Regions from separate parts of the Rhodococcus sp. G6(2025) genome, predicted to be linked through region 1. Evidence: riboswitches for the same ligand, from Rfam matches in the RefSeq annotation. Region 1 holds a riboswitch; each other region holds the start of a gene.

Region 1 (5,854 bases):
ACCCTGTACTACCGGTGGTCGACGCCGCGATCGGGCACGCCGCCCGGATCGCGGTGACCGAACTCCGCTCCGGCCGCGTCGACTGAGGTACTCAGCCCGGATAACGCCGGGGCGTGAACACCCTGGTCCCGTGTTCGTTCTCGACGACGGTCGTCATGGAGGAGCCCACGATGAGCAGGCACCGCATGTCGATCTCGGCTGGGTCGAGGTCCGCGAGCCGCACGACCCGCACCGACTCCTGCGCGCCGGCCACGTCGCGGCCGATGATCACCGGGGTGTCGGGGGAGCGGTGCTCGAGAACCAGGTCGCGCATCGCGGCGACCTGCCAGGTGCGCGACTTCGACGCCGGGTTGTAGACGGCGAAGGCCATGTCGGCGCTCGCAACCGCGGAGATGCGCTGCGCCACCACGTCCCACGGCTTGAGCCGGTCCGACAGCGACAGGACGGCGTAGTCGTGCCCGAGGGGCGCGCCGACCCGGCTCGCGACGGCGTTCGCGGCGGTCATGCCGGGTAGGACGCGCACGGGGACGCCGCGCCACTGCTCCTCGGCCGCGACTTCCAGCACCGCGGCGGCCATCGCGAACACACCCGGGTCGCCGGACGACACGACGGCGACGCGGGCGCCGTTCTTCGCCAGGTCGAGTGCCATCGCGGCGCGTTCGGCCTCGACGCGGTTGTCGCTGGAGTGGCGGCGCTGGCCGGGACGTTCGGGGACCCGGTCGATATAGGGGCCGTAGCCGACGAGGTCGGTGGCGAGCGACAGTTCGTGCTGCACTTCCGGTGTCGTCCATGCCTGATCACCGGGACCGAGCCCGACGACGACGAGTTCGCCCTGCGGTGCCGCGTCGTCGCGGCGGGCGTTCGACGGGCTGGGCACGATGGCGATCGAGAAGTAGGGGACGTCGCTGTCCGAGACGTCGTCGGCGGCGTCGATCTTCTGCCTGGTCGTGCTGGCCCGTTCGACGTACCACGTCTCGTCGATGCGGCCGGAGTCCTTCAACGCCTGCCGGACGGCCGGGTAGGTGCGTCCGAGCTTCAGGATTGCGGCGGCGTCGGTCTCCCGCAGGCGCCGCGTCAGCTCGCCGGGCGGCAGCGTTCCGGGCAGGACGGTCAGGATTTCCTCGCCCTCGACCAGCGGCATCGCCAGTGCGGCGGATGCGGCGCTGATCGACGTGACCCCGGGAATGACTTCCGCCTCGAAGCGCTGCGCCAACCTCTTGTGCATGTGCATGTAGGAGCTGTAGAACAGCGGGTCGCCCGCCGCGAGGAGCGCGACCGAACGGCCGGCGTCGAGGTGGGAGGCGAGTCGCTGCGACGCCTCCTCGTAGAACTCGTCCATCGCCCCCTGGTAGCCGCCGGGATGGTCGACGGTCTCGGTGGTGACGGGGTAGACGAGGTGCTCCTCGATCTGTCCCTCACACAGGTACGGCGCCGCGACCGCGCGGGAGATGCTCTTGCCGTGCTGGGCGCTGTGGAACGCCACCACATCGGCCTCGGCGATGACCCGCGCGGCCTTGACCGTCACCAGTTCCGGGTCACCCGGTCCGATGCCGACGCCCCACAGTTTGCCGGTCACGCGCTCTTCGGAGCTCATTCGACCTCGCTCGCAATCGCATTCAGTGCCGCAGCCGTGATGGCACTGCCACCCCGGCGGCCGCGGACCACCAGATAGTCGAGTCCGCCCGGGTGCTCGATCAACGCTTCCTTCGACTCCGCGGCACCGATGAAACCGACCGGACCGCCCACGATCGCGGCGGGCCGGGGTGCACCGGATTCGATCATGTCCAGCAGGTAGAACAAGGCGGTCGGGGCGTTGCCGATCGCGACGACGGCACCCTCGAGTTTGCTGCCCCACAATTCCAGCGCGGCCGCAGAGCGGGTGTTCCCGATCTGCTCCGCCAGCACCGGGACCCGGGGGTCGCGCAGGGTGCAGAGCACCTCGTTGTCTGCGGGGAGACGCTTCCGGGTGACGCCTGCCGCCACCATCTGCGCGTCGCACAGGATCGGGGCGCCGCCCGCCAGCGCCGCGCGGGCGGCCTTCACGACGCCGGGGGTGAACGCGACGTCGTCCACGAGGTCGACCTGACCGCTCGCGTGGATCATGCGGACCACGGCCTGTGAGACGTCCTCGGGAAAGGCACTGAGATCCGCCTCGGCGCGGATCGTGGCGAAGGACTGGCGGTAGATCTCCGCGCCGTCTCGGATGTACTCGATCATTCGCTCACGATAGAGGCACCGCGGTCACGGCTCCTCCACCCGGTAACCCGTCTCCGTGGCGACGACGTCGGCGACCTCCCCCTTGGGTCGCCCGCAGCACCGCTCGCAGCCCGACCAGTGCTGCCTGCCCTCCACCGGGAGTTCACCGCGCGCGACGGCATCCCGCGCGTCGGACCGCACGTCGGCGAGCGCCTTCTCGCATCCGGGCTGCCCGGTGCAGGCACTGACGTTCAGCCAGGGGGAGTTCTCGTCGAAGATCAGGCCCATCGGGGCGAGGACCCGGACGACCTGCTCGGCGGACCACTCGTCGAGATCGCACAGCAGCACCGATTTCCACGGCGTGACGACCACCGGCTTCTCGACGGCGGCGAGGAACTCCGCCAGCCGGGCGTCGAGGATCCCGAACGCGAGACCGCCGCCGAGGGTCACGTTGCCGTCCGGTTGGTCCAGCCATCCGATCGGTGCCCGATGCTCGTCGAACCCGCTCACCGGGTCGGCGGTCGGTGCGAGCGTCAATGCCGACAGGGTCCGTTCGACCCCGTCGGCGATCTCGGACAGCCGCCAGTGCTGATCACGCAATTCCAGGAAGACGCGGGCGGCGTCGAGGAGCACCGCCACCGATTCCGTCGTCGTGATCCGGGCGCCGCTGTCGCGACCGGCGAGAACCAGGGCGACCTCCGTCTCGCTGACCGCATGGACGCCGAAATCGCCGCCGAGCGCCGACACGTCGCCGCGCCCATCGTCGAGAGTGAACAGGGTGCGGCCGGGGAGGTCCGCCAACGCGGAGTCCGCGCACAACGTCCGGTCGAGTTCGTCGACCAGATCCCGCAGATCCGCGAGACCACCGATCCGGCCGGTCAGCGGCGAGACGAGGATGTTGCGGACCCGCTCGTGCGTCTCCGACGGCAGGAGACCTGCGTCGGCGAGGCGCCGGGCGAACTCCCGCGGGTCGCGGACCGCCCGCAGTTGCGCGTTGCCGCGGGAGGTCAGTTCGATCTCGCCGTTCCCGAGGTCGCGGGCCGATTCCGCGAGGGTCTGCAGCTGGGTGGAGGTCAGCACACCTCCGGGAAGGCGCACGCGCGCGAGCGCGCCGTCCGCGGCCTGGTGGACCTGCAGCGCGCCGGGGCATGCATCGGGGCGGGAACGGGAGTCGACCATGGTCCCAGGTTACGTCCGGCCCCGGGTAGCATCTCCAGCACTTGCGACAGCAGGAGAGGAAGCCGGTGAAAATCCGGCGCGGTCGCGCCACTGTGAGCTCGCCGAAACCGGTGGGCGAGCCAGACCCTCACCTGCCGTCCTCCGACCTACGGTTCCGCACAGAACCACTGCCACGGGGCGCGACACCCCCAGGAAGGCTCCACACGTGATCCTGCTGCTCTCCACCTCCGACACCGACCTGCTCAGCGCACGCGCCAGCGGGGCGGACTACCGCTGGGCCAACCCGGCACGGCTGCTGGTCGAGGAGGATCTGCCGGGACTGCTCGACGGCGCCGACCTGGTCGTGGTGCGCATCCTCGGCGGCCGCCGGGCGTGGGAAGAGGGCCTCGACGCGGTCCTGGCCAGCGGACTGCCCGTGGTGGTCCTCGGCGGCGAGCACGCCCCGGACGCCGAGCTGATGGAGTGCTCGACGGTCACCGCCGGTGTGTCGGCGGAGGCGCACAACTATCTCGCCGAGGGCGGCGCCGACAACCTCGCCCAACTGCACCACTTCCTGTCGGACACCGTGCTGCTGACCGGTCACGGTTTCGAGGCGCCTATCCACCTGCCGAGCTGGGGCGTCGCGCCGTTCGCTCCCGCTGCGAACCCGGACAGCCCCACGATCGCCGTTCTCTACTACCGCGCCCAGCACCTGGCCGGGAACACCCGCTACATCGAGGCGCTGTGCGACGCCGTCGACGCGGCGGGCGGCACCCCGCTGCCGATCTTCTGCGCGTCGCTGCGCACCGCCGAACCGGAGTTGCTGAACACTTTGCGCCGGGCGGACGCGATGGTGGTCACCGTGCTCGCCGCCGGCGGCACCAAGCCGGCCGGGGTCTCGGCAGGTGGCGACGACGAGGCGTGGGACGTCGCCGCGCTGGCCGCGCTGGACGTGCCGATCCTGCAGGGTCTGTGCCTGACCAGCAGCCGTGAGTCGTGGGAGTCCAACGACGACGGATTGTCGCCGCTCGACGTCGCCACCCAGGTCGCGGTCCCCGAGTTCGACGGTCGGCTGATCACGGTGCCGTTCTCGTTCAAGGAGATCGACGCCGACGGTCTCTCCACCTACGTTCCGGACGCCGAGCGCGCCTCCCGGGTGGCGGGCATCGCCGTCCGGCACGCCCGACTCCGGCACATCCCCGCATCCGACCGCCGGATCGCTCTGATGCTGTCGGCGTACCCGACGAAGCACGCCCGCATCGGCAACGCCGTCGGTCTCGACACCCCGGCCAGTGCGATCCGGTTGCTCACCGAGATGCGGACCGCCGGATACGACCTCGGCCCGGCGGACGGGCCGGATTCCGTGCCGGGTCTCGCCGCCCAGGACGGCGACGCGCTGATCCATGCCCTCATCGCCGCCGGCGGACAGGACCCGGACTGGCTGACCGCGGAGCAGCTCGAGGGCAACCCGATCCGGATCTCCGCCGCCCGCTACCGCGAGTGGTTCTCGGCGCTGCCCGCGGAACTGCGCGAGGGCGTCGAGGAGCACTGGGGACCGGCGCCGGGCGAACTGTACGTCGACCGCTCGCAGGATCCTGCCGGTGAAATCGTGATCGCCGCAATGCAGTTCGGGAATCTCGTGCTGATGGTGCAGCCGCCGCGCGGGTTCGGGGAGAAGCCGGTCGCGATCTACCACGATCCGGACCTGCCACCGAGCCACCACTACCTCGCCGCCTACCGGTGGATCGCCGCGGACGCCGCCGCCGGCGGTTTCGGCGCCGACGCAGTCGTCCACCTCGGCAAGCACGGAAACCTCGAATGGCTGCCCGGCAAGACGCTCGGCATGTCCGCGTCGTGCGGCACCGACGCCGCGCTGGGCGACCTGCCGCTGATCTACCCGTTCCTGGTCAACGATCCGGGCGAGGGCACGCAGGCCAAGCGCCGCGCCCATGCGACGCTCGTCGATCACCTGATCCCGCCGATGGCCCGCGCCGAGAGCTACGGCGACATCTCACGACTCGAGCAGCTCCTCGACGAGCACTCGAACATCTCCGCGCTCGACCCGTCCAAGCTGCCTGCCATTCGCCAGCAGATCTGGACGCTGATGCGTGCCGCCAAGATGGATCACGACCTCGGACTCGAGGAGCGGCCCGACGAGGACGTGTTCGACGACATGCTGCTGCACGTCGACGGCTGGCTGTGCGAGATCAAGGACGTCCAGATCCGTGACGGCCTCCACATCCTCGGTGCGGCCCCCCGCGACGACGCCGAGGTCGAACTGGTGCTCGCGATGCTGCGCGCCCGGCAGATGTGGGGCGGCGAGCAGAACGTTCCCGGACTCCGGGAGGCGCTCGGCCTCAGCGAGGACGGCGACGAATCCCGCACCCGCGTAGACGACATCGAGCAGCAGGCGCACGCACTGGTGCAGGGGATGCACGACGCCGATTGGGAACCTGAGGCCGCCGACACCCTCACCGACGATGTCACCGTCGCGAAGATC
Region 2 (5,854 bases), 1.3 Mb from region 1:
CGCCAGCTCGGACAGCCCCTCGGTGACCGGCAGTGCCGACGACGCGGTCAGGCCGCCGAGATACCCGTCGTCCCGCAGGAATGCCACGGCGTCGACGAGCCGCGGCCGGGCGGCGACCCCCGTGACGAGCGCGGTCGCGATCGGAATCCCGGTCAGGGTCGAGCTGGCCGAGTACCACCACAGGGTGCCGTTGACCCGGGGATCGTCGCTGCCCCACCGCCTCGCCGTGTCCGCGACGCGGTCTGCGAGCCAGCCGGGATCGGTCAGGCGCACGGCCGGGAACGAGGAGGCGCCGGGTTGCCCGATCTGGTCGGCGATCATCGGGACGCGGCGGGCGGTCAGCTCGTACGCACGCCGCAGTTGCTCATCCATCGGCCAACCCCAGGATCTCCATCGACAGCCGCGGCGTCGACCGCACGACGGCGCGGATGCCGAACACCCCGCCGAGCACGGCGTCGTCCAGCACGTCGGCGGGCGGACCGGTGCTGATCACCCGTCCATCGTGCATCACGGCCAGCGTGTCGCAGAACTCGACGGCCAGCCGGAGGTCGTGCATGGTCACGACGATCGCCAGACCGTCGCACGCGAGGTCACGCAGCAGGTTCATCACCGTCAGCTGATGCCGCAGGTCGAGGTGGTTGGTGGGTTCGTCGAGCAGCAGGACCCTCGGCTGCTGCGCGAGCGCCCGGGCGATCGACACCCGTTGACGCTCCCCGCCCGACAGCGCCTGGACGTCGCGATTCGCGAGTTCGGCCAGCCCGACCTGACGTATGCACGTCTCGACGATCTCACTGTCGGCGCCGGTCGCCCGTTCGAACCAGCCCCGGTGCGGGATACGTCCGAGCGAAACGGATTCGCGCACGGTCAGTCCCGCGGACACCCGCGGCTCCTGGGTGCTCGCCCCGATCGTGCGGGCCAGTTCCCGCCGGCCCAGATCGGCGGTGTCCGTTCCGTCGACGGCGACGGCGCCCCCGGTCGGGGTGAGCGCGCGGTAGCAGCAGCGCAGCGCGGTGGTCTTGCCGGAACCGTTGGGCCCGACCAACGCCAGCACCTCACCGGGACGCACGGAGAAGTCGATGCCGTGCAGCACTTCCCGCGACCCGAGTTCGGCGCGGACACGTTGCAGGCTCAGCGCGGTCACTGTTCGGCCCTCCGATACTGCCGGTAGAGCATCCACACGAAGATCGGCGCTCCCACGAGCGCGGTGACGACGCCCACCGGGACCTCGATGCTGTGCGCGACCGACCGCGCGGCCGTGTCCGCCGCGACCATCGCGATCGCGCCGAGGAATGCGGCGACGGGCAGCAGCCTGACCGCCCGGGCGCCCACGACGTACCCGGCCAGGTGCGGCACCAGCAGACCGATGAAGCCGATGCCACCTGCGACGGACACGGCGGCCCCGGCCAGCATCGACACACCGAGCAACTGCACGACGCGGAAGCGTCGCACGTTCATGCCGAGGGCGGCGGCGCCGTCGTCTCCCGCCTGCAGCAGGTCGATGCGGCTCGCGCTCAGCATCATCGCGGCCCCGACCGTCGCGAGTGCCACGGCCGGGAAGATCGCCGTCGACCAGCGCGAGTCGCCGAACCCGCCTGCCAGCCAGTGCATCACCGAACTCAGTTGATGCTCGTCCGCGACGACCAGGATCGAGAACGTGATGAGAGCCGAGAACACCTGCGCCGACGCGACGCCCACGAGGATGACGGCCGTCGGCTGCGGATACCGTCCGCCGATCGCCAGCGACAGGAACAGCGGCACCATCGCGCCCAGGAATGCCGCGACGGGAACGGTGAACGCGCCGAGCGCTCCCACCCCGAGCCCGAGCACCGTCACCACCACCACGCCGAAACCGGCACCCGAGGACACGCCGAGCAGATAGGGATCGGCCAGCGGATTGCGGGTCACCGCCTGCGCCACGGCGCCTGCGAGGGCCAGCGCCGCACCGACGGTCGCCGCGGTCAGCGCCCGCGGCAGCCGGGAGTCGAGGACGATCGACTCCCGCGCCTGTGACCACCAGGACTCGAATGCGCCGGGGGCCACGCGGTGCGCGACGATCGCCCACACGTCGCCGACCGGGATGCGCACGGAACCGAACGACACCGCGAGGCCGACGACGAACAGGGTTGTCAGCGCGAGCAGCACCGTCAGGCCCGCGAAACCGAGGCGTGCGCGGGCCGGGTGTGGTGCCTGCGCCGGTGGTGCCGCACGTTCTGCGGTGACGGTCATCGCGCGCCGACGTCGTCCGGATGAAGTGCCCGCGCGATCGTCTCCACCGACCGCACCAGGCGCGGGCTCTCGAAGAAGTCGTCGAGCGGCACCACCACGAAGCGGCCGGCCTTCACGGCGGGTGTCGTCGACATGATCGGGTGCGACTTCAGGAAGTCGATCTTCGCCTGCGCACTCGTCGTGCCGTAGTCGAGGACGACGATCGCCTCCGGGGCGCGTTCACCGATGATCTCCCAGGTGGACTTCGAATACGGCTTCTCCCCTTCGGCGAAGAGGTTGGCCGCACCCGCGTGGTCTGCGATGAGCTGGCCGACTCCCACACCGCCGATCGTCAGCGGGACGTCCTCGCCGGAATCGTAGAAGAACGTCGGAACCGGGGCGGCGCCCGCGATTTCGTCGCGCACGGCCTGCAACCCGGACGTCACCCGGTCGGTGATCGCCCGCGCCCGGTCGGGGTCTCCGAGGATCTCGCCGAGCTGCTGGTAGTCGCTGCGCAGCAGACCGATGTCCGGGAAGCCCTGCCCGCAGTACTCGGAGAACAGGAAGGTGGGAATGCCCTGGTCGCCGAGGGATTCGCGCGACCGCCCCTCCTTCTCGTCGAACGCGCTCCGCATTCCGCCGACCACCAGGTCTGGGTCGAGGTCGAGGATCTGCTCCCGGGTCGGGTATTCCTTCGCGAGTTTCGGGATCTTCGCGAAGGCGTCCGCGAACTCGGGCAGCGGGGTCGCGTCGCCGTACCCTGTGCCGACGATGCGGTCGCCGGCCCCCATCTCGATCAGCACCTCGGTGACGTGATCGTTCATGCTGATGATGCGCTGGGGCGGGGCGTCGAACGTCTCCGTTCGATCGCAGTTGGTGACGGACACCGGCTCGGCGAAGGATTCTGCGGAAGCGGTCTGCCCCACGGACTCCCCGCGCGAACACCCGGCGACCACCAGCGCGGCCACAGCGAGCGTGACCAGACCGGCACTTCTGAACAACTGACCGTGCATGTAAACCTCATTGCGGCTCAGAGCCACGAATGAGAAGTCAGCAGACGCCCGGTGCGGCGCCTGCAGGACTCCGCTTCGTAGACCACGACGAAAAGGATGTCGCACACCCCACGCCGGGTAATCGGGCTCGCCACCGAAATGATCTGGTGGCCTACCGTTGCGGGTCAGCGCCGGATTCGGACCGGCTTCCCCCGTGCGTGTGGCTGCAAGTGCGATGCCGAGTATGCACGATTTGCCGGGAGCCGCGTCACACCCCCGCCGGTGACACCCCGATCCGCACTACAGTCGGCAGTCGCAGCTGCCCGCCCCAGACACGCCGGAGATGACGCATGACACGTTGGGCCTCGACCGTTGTTTCACGCAAATGGTGGGTCCTGAGCCTCGCCGTCGTCGCCGTTCTGGTGAGCGGCGCGTGGGGCACCGGTGTCTTCGCGAAACTCAGCTCGGGCGGGTTCACCGATCCCGGTAGCGAATCCGCCGAAGTGGCCCGGATCGTCCAGGACAACCTGGGTCCGCAGACGCCGGACATCATCGCCATCTACACGGCACCCGAGGGGAAGACCTTGGACGACATCGGCCCCGAGGTCACCGCGAGTCTCGACCGGTTCGCCGCCGAGGTGCCGACGTACTCGGTGACGTCGTACTGGACCGCGGACGCGGCGAGAAAGCAGCTGATGGTGTCGGAGGACGGCACCAAGGCGTCGGCCGCGATCACCGTCGACCCCGACGCCGGGATCACCGCCGCCACGTTCGACGACCTGTTGCCGAAGCTCGAGGTGGAGGGCATCGACACCGAGTTCGCGGGCAATTCGGTGGTGGGTGTGGCGTTCAACAACCGGCTGCAACAGGACCTGGTGCTGGCCGAGGCGATCGCGCTCCCGATCACTCTCGTGTTGCTGGTCTTCATCTTCGGCGGTCTGGTGGCCGCGGCCGTTCCGGTGTTCGTCGGGCTGCTCTCGATCTTCAGCGCCCTGGCCACCCTGCGCCTGCTGACCCTGTTCACCGACGTCAGTTCGTTCGCGATCAACGTGGCGTCCCTGCTCGGCCTGGGGCTCGCGATCGACTACGGCCTGTTCATCGTCGGACGTTTCCGCGAGGAACTGGAGTCCGGCGCCGACGTCGCGGAGGCGACCCGGCGCACCGTCCTGACCGCGGGCCGCACCGTGCTGTTCTCCGGTCTGCTTCTCGTGTGCGCGTTCTCGGGCATGCTCGTGTTTCCGCAGGACGTGATCAAGTCGCTCGGGTTCGGTGCGATGGCCGCGGTCGCGAGCGCGGCGCTGCTGTCGCTCACCGCGGTCCCGGCGCTGCTCGCGATCCTGGGTCATCGCATCAACGCACTGACCTGGCGCAAGGATGCGGCGCAGCGCGGGGAGGTTCGCGCCCGCAAGTTCTGGGGCTCCGTCGTCACCTGGGTGATGCGGCGGCCGGTCGCCATCGCGGTCGGCATCGTCGCGGGGTTGATGGTCCTCGCCTCGCCCCTGCTCAGCGCATCACTCGGCGAGGTCACGTACACGGCGCTCCCGGAGAACGACTCCGCCCGGATCGCCACCGACACTCTCACCACCGAATTTCCCACCACCGGAAACGGCGCCACCCTCATTCTCCGGGGCACCGACGGCACGGCCCCGACCGCCGCCGACGGCGCCGCGGTCGCCCAGGCCGCCGGCCGGGTGGAGGGCATCGGGGCGGCCACCGTCGTCGCGTCCGGCAACGAGCTGGTCGCGGTCCAGGCCGTCTACTCCGAGGGCGTCACCACCGACGACCAGAGCGCCTCAGTGGACGGACTCCGTGCCATCACGCCACCCGAGGGAACCGAACTCCTCGTCGGCGGCGGTCAGGCGACCGTCGACGACGGGAACGCGGCGATCGTGCACTGGATGCCGGTGATGATCGCGATCATGGTGGGTTCGACGCTCGTGCTGCTGTTCCTGGCGTTCGGCTCGGTGGTGCTGCCGATCAAGGCGGTCGCGATGGCGGGGCTGAGCCTCGCCGCCACGTTCGGTGTGCTCACGTGGATCTTCGAGCTGGGCCACGGCGCGAGTCTGCTCGGGGTCAGTCCGGCACCGCTCGAGGCGACGTTCGTGGTCCTCATCCTCGCCGTGGTCTTCGGCCTGTCGACCGACTACGAGGTGTTCCTGATGTCACGCATGGTCGAGGCGCACGAGGCAGGCGCGACCACGGAGGAGGCGGTGCGCTTCGGCACCGAGCGCACGGGCCGCATCGTGACGGCCGCGGCGCTGCTGCTCGTGGTGGTGACCGGAGCGTTCACCATCTCCGGTCTGTCGATCATGCGGTTCCTCGGTGTGGGGATGATCGTCGCACTCATCGTCGACGCGACGGTGGTCCGCATGCTCCTCGTTCCGTCCCTCGTGAAGCTGATGGGCGAGGCCAACTGGTGGGCTCCGGCCTGGATGAAGAAGGTGCACGCCAAGGTGGGTCTGGGCCACTAGTGCATTATCTTACTTTGGAGTAAGTTCGGGTCATGTCCACCTACCTCGTCACCGGCGGAACCGGCTTCCTGGGTCGGCACGTGCTGCCCCTGATCCTCGACCGCGATGCATCAGCCGAGATCCACGTCCTCGTCCGGCGCGCGTCCGTCGCGCGCTGGGAGGCGCTCGTCGACGGCATGCCGGGCG
Region 3 (5,854 bases), 2.8 Mb from region 1:
TCACCGAACTCCGAGTAGCAGAGGTGGGTGTGGATCTGCGTCGAGTCCGAGACGCCCGACGTCGCGAGACGGAACGCCCCGACCGACCAGTCGAGGTACGCCGGCTGAGCCGCGGCCCGCAGGGGCAGCAGTTCGCGCAGCGCGGGCTCGTCCACCTGGACGATCCGGATGCCCGCGCCCTGCAGGTCCACCGTTTCGTCGCGGATGGCCAGCGCCACCTGGTTGGCGGAGTCGGCCAGCGGCTGGTCGTCGCGCACGAACGACCACGCCAGGATCGTCACCGGACCGGTGAGCATGCCCTTCACCGGACGCTGCGTCAGCGACTGCGCGTACGTGATCCATTCGACGGTCATCGGGTTGCTGCGGCGCACATCGCCGTACAGGATCGGCGGTCGAACGCAGCGGCTGCCGTACGACTGCACCCAGCCGTTGTCCGTCGCGAAGAACCCGTCCAGCTGTTCGGCGAAGTACTGCACCATGTCGTTGCGTTCCGGTTCGCCGTGCACCAGCACGTCGAGGTCCAGCTTCTCCTGCAGCGCAACCACATCCGCGACCTCGGCGCGCATCCGGTTCAGGTACTCGGCCTCGTCGATCTCACCCTTGCGCCGGGCCGCGCGCGCGACGCGGATCTGCGTCGTCTGCGGGTAGGAGCCGATCGTCGTGGTCGGCAGCACCGGAAGCGACAGCGCCGACTGGGCTTCCCGACGTTCCGCCGCGGGACTGCGCCCCGGATCGGACGCGGTGAGCGCGTCCAGCCGGGCACGGACAGTGGCGTCGTGCAGACGTGGGTCGGTGCTGCGGGTGGACGCCGCCGCGCGGGCGAGCGCGAACTCGTCGTCGACGGATTCGCGACCGCTGGTCAGTGCGGTCCCGAGTGTGACGACCTCGCGGACCTTCTCGGTGCCGAACGCCAGCCACGACCGCAGCGCCTTGTCGATGCCGGTCTCCGCGTCGAGCGTGTACGGGACGTGCAGCAGCGAGCATGACGTCGAGACGGCGAGCGAACCGGTGCTGCCCAGCAGGGTGCCGAGCGACGCCAGGGCCGCGTCCAGGTCGGTGCGCCAGATGTTGCGTCCGTCGACGACACCGGCGACGACGTGCTTGCGGGTCAGATCGGGAACCGTGGCGAGGGGGTCGGATCCGGCAACCAGGTCGATCGCGATCCCCTCGACACCGGTCGACGCGATCGCGGGAAGTGCGTCACCGAGGCTGCCGAAGTACGACGCGACGAGGATCGCCGGTCGCGACTCCAGCGCGGACAACCGGTCGTAGGCCCGCTTGGCCGCCGCGATCTCCCCCGGTGTGCGGTCGGCGACCAGCGCGGGTTCGTCGATCTGCACCCAGTCGGCGCCCGCGTCGGCGAGCCGACCGAGCAGGTCCGCATACAGCGGGACGAGTTCGTCGAGGCGGTCGAGGAGGGGTGCATCCGAGCCGACAGCCTTCGACAGCAGCAGGAACGTGACCGGACCCACCACCACCGGGCGGGCCGGAATGTCCAGGGCACGTGCCTCTTCGAGTTCGCGGAGCACCTTCGACGGGTCGAGGGCGAACGTCGTCGTCGGGGAGATCTCCGGCACCAGGTAGTGGTAGTTGGTGTCGAACCACTTGGTCATCTCGAGCGGGGCGACCGTGTCGTTGCCGCGGGCGGCGGCGAAGTAGCGGTCGAGGTCGCTCTCGATGCCGGCGACACGGTCGGGCAGTGCGCCGAGCATCGCCGCGGTGTCCAGCACATGGTCGTAGTACGAGAACGTGTTGACGGGCACGGAGTCGAGGCCGGCGTCGCGCAGGCTCGTCCAGGTCTGACGGCGCAGATCCCGGGCGAGCGCGTCGAGCGCTTCGGCGTCGAGGCGGCCGGCCCAGTACGACTCGACGGCCTTCTTCAGTTCGCGATTCGGACCGATGCGAGGTGAGCCCAGCACGGTCGCGGTGAAAGTGAATGTCACGGTATCTCCAGTTGCGTACGCGGTACGGCCACCGCCGGCACACGGGTACACCTCTCGAGCCCAGGGACGTGCTGCAGCGCGAGAAGGTCTACACGCCCAATCCACGAGGCGGTAACCGTCGGGCACGGCGTGCCCGACACAGTCGGCAGGTCTTCGGACTCACAGGCAGCCGGTGCGACATCGCACCGGACCTAGTGGCCGTCGCTTCCCAGGCGGTTGCCCAGTGCATGGTGACGGCGGTCGTTCCTGCTCACCGCTGCGGGACAGTCCCGGATTCTCACCGGGTTCCCTCTCACACGCGAACTCCGGGGAGTCCGACGTGCTTCGACGCCAGGTGCGGTCTTCGGGGCTCCTCACGACCGCGCCGGGCGAACCAGCTGCACCGGCCAGCATAGGCCTTCGGCCCGTGCGCCTTTTTTGTAGCCCCAACTACCAAAAAGGCGCACGGGCCCGGAGGGCCTACAGCCAGCCGTTCGACTCCGCAGCGCGGACGGCCTCGGCTCGGGTGCTGGCGCCGGTCTTGCCGATCGCCGAGGAGAGGTGATTGCGCACGGTACCTGCGGACAGGAACAGTGCGGCCGCGATGGAGGCGACCGGCGCACCGTCCCGCGCCGCCCGCAGCACGTCCGTCTCCCGGTCGGTGAGCGGCGATTCCCCGCTGACGAGACTGTCGGCGGCGAGCGCGGGGTCGACGACACGCAGTCCGGCATGGACGCGCCGGACGGCGTCGGCGAGCTGCCGGGCCGGGGTGTCCTTCACGACGAACCCCGACGCACCGGCCTGCAGTGCCTTGCGCAGGTACCCGGGACGACCGAACGTCGTCACGATCAGGACGCGGGTCTGCGGCATCTCGGCCCGCAGTGCCGCGGCCGCGGCGATTCCGTCCAGACCGGGCATTTCGACGTCGAGGAGCGCGACGTCGGGGGAGTGCTCGCGCGCCGCCGCGACGACCTCGTCGCCGCGCCCGACCTCCGCGACGACCGTGAGGTCCGCCTCCAGGTCGAGCAGGGCGGCGAGGGCACCGCGGACGAGTGCCTGATCGTCGGCGAGCAGCAGCCGGATCGTCACGAGGCCTCTTCCTTCAGCACGTGCAACGAGAACCCGCCGGGTTGCGGATGAGTGATGACGACCCGGGCTCCGGCGGCGGCGGCGCGCTCCCGAAGGCCCACCAGCCCGTTCCCGTGCACGGATTCACTACACCCGGCGCCGTCGTCGACGACGGTGACCTCGCGTTCGCCCACCGTGACCGAGCAGTACGTTGCGCCGCTGTGCCGGACCACGTTCGTGACACCCTCCCGGACGGTCCACGCGAACAACTCGCGCAGTCCGGTGGGTACCGACTCTGTGCTGTTCGGCAGCTCCGCCTCGATTCCGGCCGACCGCAACGCTTCCCCGGCCCGGGCGATCTCCACCGGAAGCGACAGCCCCCGGATTCCCTGCACGGCCTGCCGGACGTCCGCGAGCGCGTCGCGGGAAAGACGTTCCAGGTCCGCCACTTCGGTGCGGGCCCGGTCGATGTCGATGTCGAGGAGCCGGCCGACGAGTTCGGCCTTGACGGTGATGACGGTGAGGGAGTGCCCCAGGATGTCGTGGAGGTCGCGGGCCATCCGGGTGCGTTCCTCCTGCACTGCGAGCCGTTCGCTCGCTTCCCGTTCCCGGACCAGTTCGATGTTGCGGTTGATCAGCTTGGTCACGCCGAACATCGCGAACGCTGCCGCGCACACGCCCAGCGAGAGCCCGGTGCCCGACCCCCAGTCCAGCACCGTGGAGATCACTTCCACGAGAACTGCGACGGTCAGGGCGGTGATCCCGCCGAGCCACGCGGGGAACAGCATGACCGCGGAGACGGCGAGGAAGACGGCGGCGGACAGCCCCGACGACCCGACGGCGACCACCATGACGGCCGCGAGCCCGAACAGTGCCACCACGAGCGGCGCCGCCTGGTTCAGCGGTGGCCGAAACTCGTTGTGCGCGCGCCGGGTATGCGACCACCGGAACATCGCGAGGTACGTCACCGCGAATGCGAGCGTGGCGATCCACCCGATCCAGCCGCGGACGTGATCGCGGGCGGCCCAGCCGTCGAGGAACGGCTGGAACAGGAAGACCGTCCAGGCGGCGGCGAAAATGAATCCGAAACGGCCCCATCGTCTGGTCACGACGGGGCCGTCGGGGGTGGTCACGGCAGTCACGATACCGCCGTCACACTCGCTCGGTGTCGCGCTGGAACCGCCACGCCGCACCGCCGACGAAGATCGCCAGCCACACCGCGACGTTGAGGAGCCACGTCCACTGCATCGCGTCACCGGTGAGCGGCGCGTGCACCAGCTGACTCAGCCCGTACGTGGGCATGAACTGCGCGATCGACGCCCACACCGAACCGTCCTGCAGCGGCATGAACAGCCCGCCCGCGAAGCTGAGCACGGCGAGCCCGGGGCCGAGGATCTGCATGACGTTCTCGCTCGGCAGCAAGTACCCCATGAACAGGCCGAACGCGGCGAACACTGCGGATCCGAGCCAGGTGATCAGGGCCGTCGTGAACCACAGGGACGTGTCCATGTGGACCGACGTGAACGAGCCCACGAGGTAGACGACGCCGACGGCCCCGAGTCCGAGCATCATCGCGACGAGCACCTTGACGAAGATGTAGACCCCGGGGGACAGGGGGGTGAGCCGCAACTGCCGGCTCCACCCCGACGCCCGTTCCACCGACACCATCGCGCCGCCGCTCGTCGTCGCGATCATCGCGCCGTACAGCGCCATGCTGATCATCACGTACGCCGAGATGTTCCCGTTGCCTGCGCTCTCCCCCGAGTAGCTGGGGTTCAGACCGAAGATGAGGAAGAAGACGACCGGCATGACGAGAGTGATGATCATCGTGCGCCGATTGCGCAGCAGCCGGCGCAGTTCGAGCCCGAGAAGGGTGGTGTTGAGTCCGCCGAGCGGGGGAACGCGGCGGGGTGCGGTGAGGGTGGTCATCAGTTCGATCCTTCCGTGGCGGAGTCGTCGGAGGTGAGTGCGATGAACGCGTCTTCGAGTCCTCGGGAGACGATTTCGAGGTCGCAGGCAGGCGTCTGCGTGAGGAGGTGGCGGGCCACGGCGTCGGTGTCCGTCGAGTGGACGAGGACGCTGTCACCGCGCACCTCGATGCTGTCGGCGCCGGGAATCGCGAACAACTGTTCCCTGTCGGCGCCCGGGAAGTGGGCGCGAACCGTGCGTCCCGCGGCCAGTGCCTTCACCTCGGCGGCGGTGCCGTCGGCCACCACTTTTCCCTTGCGCACCAGCACGATCCGGTCGGCGTAGGCGTCGGCCTCCTCGAGATAGTGCGTCGCGAAGACCACCGTCCGGCCGCTGTCCGCGTCGGCGCGGATCGCCGACCAGAAGTCCCGCCTGCCCTCGACGTCCATGCCGGTGGTCGGCTCGTCGAGGATCAGCAACTCGGGATCGGAGAGCAATGCCATCGCGAACCGTAGTCGCTGCTGCTGACCACCGGAACACTTGCCCACCAACCGGTTTCCGAGATCGGCGATACCGGCCCGGGTGAGGACCTCGTCGACCGGCCGGGTGTCGGCGAACAGGCTCGCGGTGAGCCGGACGGTCTCCTCGACCGTCAGCTCCTTCAGGAGCCCGCCCGTCTGCATGACCGCCGAGACCAGCCCCTGCGCGATCGCGGTGCGCGGATCGGTGCCGAACACGGACACCACGCCGGCTGTGGGGCGGGACAATCCGAGGACCATGTCGACGGTGGTGGTCTTGCCGGCGCCGTTGGGTCCGAGGAACGCGACGATCTCGCCGGGCCGGATCTCGAGGTCCAGCCCCCGGACGGCGTGAACGTCACCGAAGTGCTTGTGGACGCCTCGCAGGCTGACTGCCGGAGCCGGCGACGCGGAGGCCTTCGTGGAGGTTTGGTGCTC

Evidence for each region. A riboswitch is a leader RNA that binds a small molecule or an ion and turns the genes downstream of it on or off. The one in region 1 is predicted to bind cobalamin.
Region 2: linked by a shared signal. The riboswitch ahead of ACLIVD_RS13105 (ABC transporter substrate-binding protein) and the one ahead of cobN (cobaltochelatase subunit CobN) in region 1 are both predicted to bind cobalamin.
Region 3: linked by a shared signal. The riboswitch ahead of metE (5-methyltetrahydropteroyltriglutamate--homocysteine S-methyltransferase) and the one ahead of cobN (cobaltochelatase subunit CobN) in region 1 are both predicted to bind cobalamin.

What each region holds. Positions count from the first base shown of each region.
Region 1 is NZ_CP179750.1:4,178,708-4,184,561, reverse strand. Features, by position in the region: gene ACLIVD_RS19145 (serine hydrolase) at 1-86, shown strand, start outside; gene ACLIVD_RS19140 (precorrin-2 C(20)-methyltransferase) at 92-1,594, opposite strand; gene ACLIVD_RS19135 (precorrin-8X methylmutase) at 1,591-2,217, opposite strand; gene cobG (precorrin-3B synthase) at 2,242-3,375, opposite strand; cobalamin riboswitch at 3,382-3,524, shown strand; gene cobN (cobaltochelatase subunit CobN) at 3,581-5,854, shown strand, end outside.
Region 2 is NZ_CP179750.1:2,892,381-2,898,234, reverse strand. Features, by position in the region: gene ACLIVD_RS13120 ((2Fe-2S)-binding protein) at 1-372, opposite strand, end outside; gene ACLIVD_RS13115 (ABC transporter ATP-binding protein) at 365-1,141, opposite strand; gene ACLIVD_RS13110 (FecCD family ABC transporter permease) at 1,138-2,226, opposite strand; gene ACLIVD_RS13105 (ABC transporter substrate-binding protein) at 2,223-3,218, opposite strand; cobalamin riboswitch at 3,314-3,445, opposite strand; gene ACLIVD_RS13100 (MMPL family transporter) at 3,548-5,668, shown strand; gene ACLIVD_RS13095 (SDR family oxidoreductase) at 5,701-5,854, shown strand, end outside.
Region 3 is NZ_CP179750.1:1,352,366-1,358,219, forward strand. Features, by position in the region: gene metE (5-methyltetrahydropteroyltriglutamate--homocysteine S-methyltransferase) at 1-1,943, opposite strand, end outside; cobalamin riboswitch at 2,071-2,281, opposite strand; gene ACLIVD_RS06475 (response regulator transcription factor) at 2,403-3,011, opposite strand; gene ACLIVD_RS06480 (sensor histidine kinase) at 3,008-4,132, opposite strand; gene ACLIVD_RS06485 (ABC transporter permease) at 4,143-4,919, opposite strand; gene ACLIVD_RS06490 (ABC transporter ATP-binding protein) at 4,919-5,854, opposite strand, start outside.